DNA from 2 places in the Hippea sp. KM1 genome. Region 1 is predicted to be linked to the other one. Evidence: riboswitches for the same ligand, from Rfam matches in the RefSeq annotation. Region 1 holds a riboswitch; the other holds the start of a gene.

Region 1 (5,463 bases):
AAGAACCTGATGATGGCAATGAAGAGGAGGAGGCGGTTTACAGAAGCATATCCGAGGCATTCGATCAATTCACAATAGAGATACAGCGAACCATAGATTACATCACCACCGTTCAGAAGATAGGAGACATACAAAAGATCATAACCATAGGTGAAGTAAACAAGATAAAAAAGCTGGAAAACTATATATCCAGGCTGTTTTCTTTGGAAACCACAAGATTCCAACCGCAAAAATTGATCGAATTCAACGAAGAGATCGACTTTTCCGCTATTGATAAAATGAATTATTTGGAAGTTTGCATAGGTGCGGCATTGAGAGAGGTAAAATGAAAGAGATAAACCTGCTTCCGAAGGACAAGAGATTTTCATACAAGGAATACTTATTAAAAAGGATAGGCGTAGCGGCCCTTGTGCTTAACGCTGCGTTTCTGATTTTGGTTTATGTTGCAAATGTCTATTTTAACACCAAATTAACAAAATGCATCCAAAGAAAAAAACAGGTATTAAATAAAATCTCCTCCTTAGATGCAAAACTATCCAACTATGAAAGCAGTTATAAAAACCTCACTAAAACCCTGATTAAGCTAAGAGAGGAAGAGAAAAAACTAAAGAGTATGATCTTTATTAGAAAATCGGCGTTTGCCTCAACGATAATATATCTAAACACATTTTCAAAGGGTGTGGGATTTAAGGGTTTCAGCTATGAGAATGGATACTTTAAAACAACCGGCATTGCCAATTCACTATCGGATTTTCAAAGATTTTATTACTTTTTGGAGAAAAATAAATACATAAAAAACCTAAATCTGCACTCCGTAAAACAGAAAGACGGCCAATTTGAATTTTCTATAAGCTATGAGGTGGTGTATTGAAAGCCATTCAGATTAAAAAGGATGTTAGTCTCAAAGAGTTAGTCATATTAGCAGTTCTTCTAATCATAGCCGTAAATATCGTATTCTTTAAATACATACTCCCACCCTTAAAACACAAAAGGGAGGCCTTAATAGATAATTGCATAAATTACGAGACAGAGATATATTCCAAACTCTCCTCAATACAAAACAAGCAGCAGGTATTCAACAAGATAGTGCGAGCAAGGAAAGAGATACAATTTATGAAAGACAAAATAGCATTGCTTAAAAACAAAAAGGTCAGCGTTTTAGATGTCGGGCATATGATAAAGGAATTACTCCTAAAAACAGGCATAAATGTTGTATCGTTTAATGTTGCACAGATAAAAAGGGATGGCTTTAAGGATATATATGAGTTCGATCTTGTTATAGATGATACATTGAAAAACATCGTTTACTTTCTGGATGCTATAGAGGACTATTCCCAGAATATGCAGGTTCCATCTTACTCAATAGCAAGCAAAAACGGGCTCTATGAGGCAAAACTGAGAATAGAGTATGTGCAGGTGAATATGCAATGAAAAAAAGTGTAATTTTAGCCTGTCTTGTTTTTCTGCCCTTGATGGCAAACGCACATAAGTTGCCCGTATTCCATATACCGCCAAATAATAAATACAACCTATTCAATTACACATACTCACCACCTATCAAACCACAAAACACAACCCAGAGCAGTGAACCATCAAGCCCAGATATAAACATTTCTGGCATATTCCTATCGGGTGGCAAAAGGGTTGTGTTAATAGATTATCAGATACTCAAGGAAGGCGACAAGATAAAGGGATACACCATAGAAAAGATATTAGACGGAAAGGTGATACTCTCAAAAGGGCAAAGAAGGATAATAAAATCCATATCCAACGACCTTGAGTAAAGCAAAAGCATAACAAACACACATATCATTCCAACTAACTATTGACACAATCCAGAATATGGGTGTATAAGTAATCTGTCGGGTCAAGGAAGTCCGGTGAAAATCCGGCGCTGCCCCCGCAACTGTGAGGCTGACGAAACCCTAACAACGCCACTGTCGGGATGGGCTCCTAAGGGGTCGCTCGATGGGAAGGCAGGGGAGTAGGATGAAGCCGAGCCAGGAGACTTACCCGACAATAAAGAAGAACGGGAGGTTCAGTTATGAGCATTAAAACCCCACCATCAACATAACACATTTATCCATACGGCAATCATAAACAACCTCAAGGGGGAAGAAGTGTTTTCTAAAATCGTAAAAAGGGATGGTCGTGTTGTAAATTTCGATGCCGAAAAGATAACAAACGCAATTGCAAAGGCGGGAGGTGCCACAGGGGAATTTGATTACGAAACGGCAAGAAAACTGACGATAAAGGTCTTGGATCTGGCCTATAAGTTCTTCAAAGACAGGACACCAACGGTTGAGGAGATCCAGGACATAGTGGAAGAGGTGCTGCTCTCATCCCCATTCAAAAAAACGGCCAAGGCATACATCATTTACAGGGAGCAACACGCCAGACTCAGGGAATTCAAAAACAAGGCCGATGTGGAACTGGTCGAGCAGTATCTCAATAAGCTGGATTGGGAGGTTAAGGAAAACTCAAACATGAGCTTCTCCCTCCAGGGCTTAAACAATTACATATCCTCTGCCATAACAAAAACATACTGGCTTAATAAGATCTATCCAAAAGAGATCAGGGAAGCTCACATAAACGGCGATTTCCACATTCACGATCTAAACTCGTTAAGCGTTTACTGCGTGGGATGGGATCCGCAAGACCTGCTCCTTAAGGGATTTAGGGGTGCAAGGGGTAAGGTTGCAAGCAGGCCTGCCAAACACTTCAGAAGCGCATTGGGACAAATCGTCAATTTCTTTTATACGCTCCAAGGCGAATCGGCAGGGGCTCAAGCCTTCTCAAACTTCGATACATATTTGGCACCTTTTGTTGCATTCGATGGGCTCTCCTATGAAGAGGTTAAGCAGGCGCTTCAGGAGTTTGTGTTCAATGTAAATGTTCCGACACGGGTGGGTTTTCAGACACCCTTTACCAACTTAACGCTTGATTTAGAGGTTCCTGATTTTATGAAAAATCAGGGCGTAATTATAGGGGGCAAACTGCTAAACCACACCTATGGGGAATTTCAGAAAGAGATGGACATGATAAACAGGGCATTCATGGAGGTGGCAAGCGAGGGTGATGCCGACGGAAGGGTTTTTACATTCCCCATTCCCACATACAACATTACAAAAGACTTCAACTGGGATAACCCCAATTTAGAACCGCTATGGGAGGCAACGGCAAAATATGGCATACCGTACTTTGCGAACTTCATAAACTCAGATATGAATCCAGAAGATGCCCGCTCCATGTGCTGCAGGCTCAGGCTTGACACAAGGGAACTAAAGAAGAGAGGCGGCGGGTTGTTTGGCGCAAACCCCCTAACCGGCTCGATAGGCGTTGTCACCATAAACATGCCAAGAATAGCATACATCTCTGCAACGCAAGATGAGTTCTTCGAGCGGTTAAATACATTGATGGAGTTGGCAAGGGATTCTTTAGAGATTAAACGCAAGGTGTTAGAGAGGTTTACCGATTTCGATCTATATCCGTATTCTAAGTTTTATCTATCATCCATAAAGGAAAGATTCGATGAATACTGGAAAAACCACTTCTCGACCATAGGCCTTATAGGCATGCACGAAGCCTGCCTAAACCTAATAAAAGCCCCTATAACGGCTCCGGAAGGTCAGGATTTTGCAAAGAAAACCCTCGATTTTATGAGGGAGAGATTGGAGCAGTTTCAGCAAGAGACGGGTAATAATTACAACTTAGAGGCAACCCCGGCAGAGGGCACATCATACAGATTGGCAAAATTAGACAAAAAGAGGTATCCCGGCATAAAAACATCGGGCACGGCATCAAAACCCTATTACACGAACTCAACGCAATTGCCGGTGAACTATACAGACGACATATTCGAGGCATTGGATCTGCAGGATGAGTTGCAAACAAGATACACAGGCGGCACCGTCTTGCATATATTTCTTGGAGAGAGGTTGCATGAAACAAAAGCCGTAAAACTTCTTATAAAAACCATCTTTGAGAATTACAGGCTGCCATACCTTACCATCACGCCCACATTCTCCATCTGCCCTGTGCATGGATACATAGCCGGGGAACACAGAGAATGTCCAATATGCAAGAGGGAGAGGTTGGAGGAGATCGAGAAGGAGATTCAAAGGTTGAAGCAGCAGTTAGAGATGGAAAATGGGTAGATGGGTGAATGGGTGGATAACAGTTTACCAACACCATTACTAATACTGAACCTGGAGGCAAAGATGACAAGAGATGAAATATTGAAAAGGATTAAGGAGTTAGAAAAAGCAAAGAAAGAGCTTAAGGGCACGCCGTGTGAGGTGTATTCTCGTGTTGTGGGTTATCTAAGGCCAACGCAGCAGTGGAATGACGGCAAGCAAGAGGAGTTTAAACAAAGAAAAACCTTCAAGGCGGTATGATGTTTGGCGGATTAACAAGATTCTCCTTGATCGACTATCCGGGTGAGCTATCTGCCGTTGTGTTTACAAAGGGTTGCAATTTTAGATGCCCATACTGTCACAATCCAGAGCTTGTTAACAATACAGCAGAGGAGATAGAGATAGACGAGATATTGGGGTTTCTAAAAAAGAGAATGGGCAAACTTACGGCTGTATCCATCACAGGGGGAGAGCCAACATTACACGGCGATAAGCTTGTGGGGTTTATTCGTAAGCTAAAGGATATGGGTTATAAGGTCAAAATAGACACAAACGGCACAAATCCGGGCTTAATAGAAAGGCTTTTGAGCCTGAATCTTTTGGATTACATAGCAATGGATGTTAAGGCACCGATAGAAAAATATAATCACATAACAAACACTAAAACAAATACACAGAATATAAAAGACAGCATAGGTCTTCTGCTTAATGCCCGCATACCCTATGAGTTTAGAACAACAGTCGTTAAAGACCTAATAACAGAAGACGATATAGCCGAGATCGCCAAACTCATAAACGGTGCCGAATTATTCTGTATCCAGAACTTTATACCGACAAAAACCCTAAACCCATCATTTAAGGAAAAATCCAGTTATTCCCATCAGGAGCTTTTGAACATGAAACAAATCGCCAATCGATGGGTAAAGAGGTGTATTATCAGGTAAAAGGAGGAGTCAAGAATGAAACTAAAGGGATTAATGGCTTTTGGTTGCGCATTTTTGCTATTTTCCAATACATCGCTTGCCAACAACAACTCCGATAATACCATAGTCGTAACGGCAACAAGAACCCAGGTAAAGATAGCCAAAACACCATCCAAGGTTAACCTCATAACATCCAAGCAACTAAAGAACAAAGGAGCCATCTATGTAAAGGATGCATTAAAGGATATAGAGGGATTGTCTTTAACATCCAATGGGGCCTTTGGCGGAACAACGAATGTTTATATGAGGGGATTATCAACATGTTATACAAAGATCTTAATAGATGGCATTGATGTATCCGATCCATCCCTTACCAAGCCATATTACGACCTAACCAATCTAAC
Region 2 (5,463 bases), 890 kb from region 1:
GGAGTGGGTGTTGTAATAGCCCATAGCCAATTTTGCTATCTTTCCTGGATGGCCTGCTATGCCGAATTTAGTTATACCCTTGCGTTTTAGGTAATTGAAGGCTCCATCAAAATAGTTGCTGACCTGCACGCAGGGTGTATCCGTTATGCTCTTTAGGTGCCTCTCACCTATCTTTCCAGGGACCAGAAAGAAATAGTCCTCGTTGTTTGCAATCAACACATCTATCTCACACTCAATAGAGGCTATTAGGGCCTTAACACTCATAGGCTCAACAATGCCTGTTGTGCCCAAGATGGATATGCCCTCTATTATCCCCAATCGCTCGTTAAATGTCCTCTTTGCAACCCTCTTGCCCTCAGGAACGATGATTTCAACAAAGACATGCTCGTTGTCCTTTATGAGTGGGAGTGCGTTTTCCTCAATCATCTTTCGGGGTGTTGGGTTTATGGCTTTTTTGCCCACCTCCACTTGCAGCCCCTTTTTTATTACCAGTCCAACGCCTTCTCCTCCGTCAATGGTTATACCTCTTTTGCCTTTTTCTATTACGATTCTTGAGAAGATCTTTATGTTATTGGTTGCATCTGGATCATCGCCTGCATCCTTTCTTACACCGACCAAGCCGTCTTCTAAGAATACGGGAATTTTGAGTCTTTTGTTATTTGGAAGCTCAATAAACACATAATCGGGGAGCTTGGAGGTTTTTTGGTATATGATTGCAGCCTTGGTTGCTGCGGCTGCAGCAGAGCCTGTTGTGAATCCCCTTCTCATGGTTTTAAGTTTAACAATTACTTGACAAAAATCAAAGTTTTTGAAATAAGTTAATGGGTTTGCGTAGGGAAGTCCGGTGAAAGTCCGGCGCTGTACCCGCAGCTGTGATGGGGAACGAAAGCCCAGTATGCCACTGCCTTAATAGGCGGGAAGGCGGGCAAGTAGGCTATCTGCCCCTAAGCCAGAAGACCTTGCAAGCCTAATATTCCCCGGGTATTGGGAGGTTTTTTATGTTTATCGATATAGACTCCTCATCTTTGGCGTTGTGAAAAAATCATTCCTCATAGCTGCCGATAGGTCCAATAGCGGTAAAACCACGATAACGCTGGGTATACTTTCGGCTTTAAGGGAGCGTGGTTTGCAGACGGTCGGATTTAAATGCGGCCCGGATTATATAGACACACTCCATCTAACCAAAGCCTCTGGCAATCCCGCATATAATCTGGATACGGTTTTTGAGTCCCCCGATGAGCTTAAAAGAACATTTGCCTGGGGCATGAGGGGGGCGGATGTTGGAGTGGTTGAGGGCGTTATGGGGTATTTTGACGGTATTGACTATAAGACATTCAAGGGGAGCAGCTATGAGGTGGCCTCTATTTTGGGTTTGCCGGTGTTTTTGGTGTTGGATGTATCTGGCGTTTCCTATTCTGTTGCCTCTTTTGTTGAGGGTATTGTCTCCTTATCACGGGATGCCTCTGTTTGTGGTGTAATTCTGAATGGTGTTGGATCCCCTTACCATGAACAGATGGTCAGATCGTCCATTGAATACCATGCGGGTGTGAAGGTATTTGGTGCATTGAGAAAGAGCGAGCTTGCCTCATTACCATCGAGGCATTTGGGTGTATATACGGCATTTGAAACAGAGGATGAATTTTATAAGGAGCTTGCAAGAAAGATCGGCTTGTCTGTCGATTTAAACGGCATGCTTGATTTATCTTGGTGCGATGTTGGGGTTGTTGATTCAAAGGACGAACAACCAAAGGATAAAAAAGCCTTTGTGGCCTTTGATGAGGCCTTTAGCTTTTATTATCAACACAATCTGGATTTTTTGGAGCAGTTGGGTTTTGAGATACACTTCTTCTCCCCCCTAAAGGATGAGGATGTCTGTGGTGCGGATTTTGTTTATCTGGGTGGGGGTTATCCTGAACTGTATGCCGAAAGGCTTGTTCATTCAAAGAAGACAATGCAGAGTATACTTCAACATGTAAACTCAAATAGACCGCTGCTTGCCGAATGCGGTGGTATGGTTTATTTAACCAAAGGACTCATTAAAAACAATAGATTTTTCAATTTTTGCGGTGTTTTTGATGCTGTATGTGAGATGACAGAAAACCGTAAGGCCTTAGGCTATGTTCTTGTTAAGGCTTTGGATGGGCAGTTTAGCGGGATTGGCCATGAGTTTCACTATTCCCGTCTAAAAATGGTCAATGAGCCTTATGCCTTCAGGATAAAAAAATTGACCACACAAGAGGAATACGGCGATGGTTTTATTAGGAATAAAACCGTGGCGAGCTATACGCATTTCTATTTTTCATTGAAGAACCGTGATTTGATAAACTTTCTTTTTGGAGGTGTTTTATGAGGCGGGTCTTAGAAGTTGTGTTGGTTGTTCTGTTGGTTTTGGTCTTTTCTAATGTGGGGTTTGCAGGCCATGCGGATAAGGGTAAGGTGGCCATTGTGCTTGCTGATTTTGGCACGACCTATCCCACCGGTTTTGTGGACATTCTGAATATAGAAAAACAGGTTAAGAAGGCCTTTCCTCACCAGAAGGTTGTGTTTGCCTTTACATCCAATATCATCAGGCATATATGGCATAAAAGAAGGCACGATGAGGGGTTTTTGAAGAAATACCCCCAGGCTAAGGAGTTTCTGGATATAAAGGGCCCTCTTGCCACAATAGCCGATTTGCAGGATGAGGGGTATAAAACGATTATTGTTCAGCCGACGCATATTTACGACGGTGAGGAGTTTCACGATCTATGTTCCTATGTGGCCGGTCTGAACGCTATCAAGACCATGAAAGAGAAGTATATGCCGTTTAAGAAGCTTGTGGTTGGAAGGCCTGCATTGGGGAGGAATGTCTGGAGGTATGATTACCATGAGGATATCAAGATAGCTGCTAAAGCGTTAGCAGACGATGTTGCATTTGCAAAAAAACAGAAGGCGGCTTTGGTTTATATGGGGCATGGAAATGAGTTTTTCTCCACAGGCGCCTATGCGGAGCTTCAGAAGCAGCTGAGGAAGATGTATAAAACAAACAAGATCTTTGTCGGGACGGTGGAGGGTTTTCCATCGCTTGAGGATACACTCGATAGCGTTAAAAGAGAAGGTATAAAGAGGGTTGTCCTTAAGCCCTTGATGGTGGTTGCAGGGGATCATGCGAACAACGATATGTGTGGTAAGGATGAGGATTCCTGGAGGTCTGCATTCAAAAAGGCCGGCATAGATGTAATTTGCAATATACACGGCCTCGGTGAGAATAACAAATGGGTGAATATATACATACAGCACATAAGGGATGTTGCAAAGGATAACAATATAGAGCTGAAATGAAAACCAATCTGTTCCTCTTTGTTTTGGGACTTTTGAGTCTTGTTGCTTTCTGTGTCAGCCTATTGGTTGGTGCTGTGTGGATAGACCCCTTTAGGCTGAATAGCACAGATCTGAGTATTATTTTAAGCTATAGGCTGCCCCGCTCTATGGAGGCCTATCTGGTTGGCGCCTCTTTGGGTTTGAGCGGGGCGGTTTTGCAAATTATCTTAAGGAACCCCTTAGCAGACGGATTTACAGCCGGCGTATCGTCTTCTTCTGCGGTTGGCGCTGTCCTTGCCCTGTGTTTGGGTGTAAATGCCGTATTTATTCCACTATTTGCCGTTTTGTTTGGCATTGTTGGTATGGCTTTGGTTTTGGTTCTATCCAGGGATTCTTTGGATTACACCACCCTGATTTTGGCCGGTATAGTGCTAAATATCGTATCGACGGCCTTGATCGGTTTTTTGAAGTACATCTATCAGGAAAGCATTGGCGGCATAGTGTTCTGGCTCATGGGTGGGTTCTTTAGCGTTAGCTTTACCAAGGCTTACCTGCTTTTGGCCGTGTTTGTTGTTGTGTTTTTTGTGTTTTTGAGACTCTCTATAGATATGAATGTGCTTTTGTTTGACAGGGTAAGTGCTATGTCGTTGGGTTTGGATGTAAGGTTTATAAGGATGCTGGCATTTGGTCTCTCTGCTGTTTTGGTGGCTGTTGGTGTTAGTTTTTCCGGCATAATAGCCTTTGTTGGCCTGATTACACCACACATTGTCAGGGCTGTGATAGGCTATGATTCTAAGGATGTTATAGCTGGTTCATCTGTTTTTGGGGGATTGTTCTTGTTGGTTTCTGATGTGCTTTCCCGTTGCATTGCTCCGTCTTCTGAGGAGTTGCCTGTTGGCATCTTAACATCATTTGTCGGCGGTATCTTCTTTTTCTGGCTTTTGGTTAAGAACAGACGGGGCCTGTGGTATGGCTAAACTTGAGGCGTTGAATGTGAGCCTAAAAAGGGATAGGTTTGTTTTGCATATAGATAAATGGACTGTGGAGGATAAGGAGAAGGTTGCCGTATTGGGCGAAAACGGGAGCGGTAAGACCACACTCCTTGAGGTTCTATCGGGCAATTTGAAGGCCGATAAGGGATGCGTTTTGGTCGATGGTAAGGATATAGGCAGGCTTAATAAGAAGGAAAAAGCCAGGATTGTATCCTTCCTTCCGCAGTTTAGTGATGTGCTTTTTTCTCAAAGTGTTTACGATATTGTTCTTTTGGGCAGGTATCCATACAGCAAGGGTTATTTTACCGATGAGGATAAAACAAAGACGCTTGAGGTGTTGAGAGAGTTTGACCTTTTGGATGTTAAGGATGTAGGCTATTTTGAGCTATCCGGTGGTCAAAAAAGGAGGGTGATGATAGCAAGGTCTATCAATCAGGATACCCCGATAAATATCTTTGATGAACCGTTTGCCAATCTGGATATTAAACACTCGTTGTCCATTTTAAAGAAAATCAGACAGACAGAGAAAACAATAGTTGCATCGATACACGATGTTAACCTTGCCATAGCGTTCTTTGATAGGGTTGTTATCCTAAAAAGTGGCCGTGTGGTGTTTGATGGGAAACCGAATGATTTAGATACGGGGGTGCTGCATGAAGCATACGGTGTGGATTTTAGGTCTTGTTCTGGGCGTTTTGTTTTCATTTAATGGTTTCTGTTTCGATAGGGTTGTTATACTTGCACCGGATGCCGCAGATATATTTGAAAAGCTTAAGCTTACAGATAGGGTTGTGGGTATAACAAGGCATGTTAAGGGTTTTGAGAATGCGAAAAGGGTAGGCACCCACTTAAGACCCAATATAGAGATTATAAGGTCTTTGCATCCAGATATGATAGTTCTAAAGAGGAAGAATGAGTTGGATGAGTCTATGTTTAAGGATGTGAGGTTTTACTATTACAATCCACAGACGCTTAAGGGTATATTGTCCTGCATAGAAGAGATAGGGGCATTGTTTGGAAAAAGAAGGCAGGCAGAGGGGCTTATAGAGGAATTGAAATCCAGGCTTAAAACGATTGAAAAGTTAAAGAGAAGGCCGAAGGTGGTGTTTGAGGTTATGCAGATGCCCTATATCCTTGCTGGTAAAAGATCGATAGTTAACGATATTATAGA

What was found. Region 1 has a riboswitch for cobalamin ahead of D891_RS0106615 (ribonucleoside triphosphate reductase). Riboswitches for the same ligand answer to the same signal wherever they lie in the genome.
Region 2: it holds a riboswitch for cobalamin, as region 1 does, so the genes downstream of both, D891_RS0102045 (cobyrinate a,c-diamide synthase) here and D891_RS0106615 (ribonucleoside triphosphate reductase) in region 1, are expected to answer to the same signal.

What each region holds. Positions count from the first base shown of each region.
Region 1 is NZ_JAFP01000001.1:1,286,960-1,292,422, forward strand. It holds gene D891_RS0106595 (hypothetical protein) at 1-329, shown strand, start outside; gene D891_RS0106600 (PilN domain-containing protein) at 326-871, shown strand; gene D891_RS0106605 (hypothetical protein) at 868-1,431, shown strand; gene D891_RS0106610 (hypothetical protein) at 1,428-1,784, shown strand; cobalamin riboswitch at 1,848-2,031, shown strand; gene D891_RS0106615 (ribonucleoside triphosphate reductase) at 2,121-4,157, shown strand; partial or broken gene nrdD (anaerobic ribonucleoside-triphosphate reductase) at 4,284-4,397, shown strand; gene D891_RS0106625 (anaerobic ribonucleoside-triphosphate reductase activating protein) at 4,397-5,080, shown strand; gene D891_RS0106630 (TonB-dependent receptor plug domain-containing protein) at 5,096-5,463, shown strand, end outside.
Region 2 is NZ_JAFP01000001.1:392,167-397,629, forward strand. It holds gene cbiD (cobalt-precorrin-5B (C(1))-methyltransferase CbiD) at 1-768, opposite strand, end outside; cobalamin riboswitch at 812-980, shown strand; gene D891_RS0102045 (cobyrinate a,c-diamide synthase) at 1,034-2,350, shown strand; gene D891_RS0102050 (sirohydrochlorin cobaltochelatase) at 2,347-3,321, shown strand; gene D891_RS0102055 (FecCD family ABC transporter permease) at 3,318-4,277, shown strand; gene D891_RS0102060 (ABC transporter ATP-binding protein) at 4,270-5,001, shown strand; gene D891_RS0102065 (ABC transporter substrate-binding protein) at 4,946-5,463, shown strand, end outside.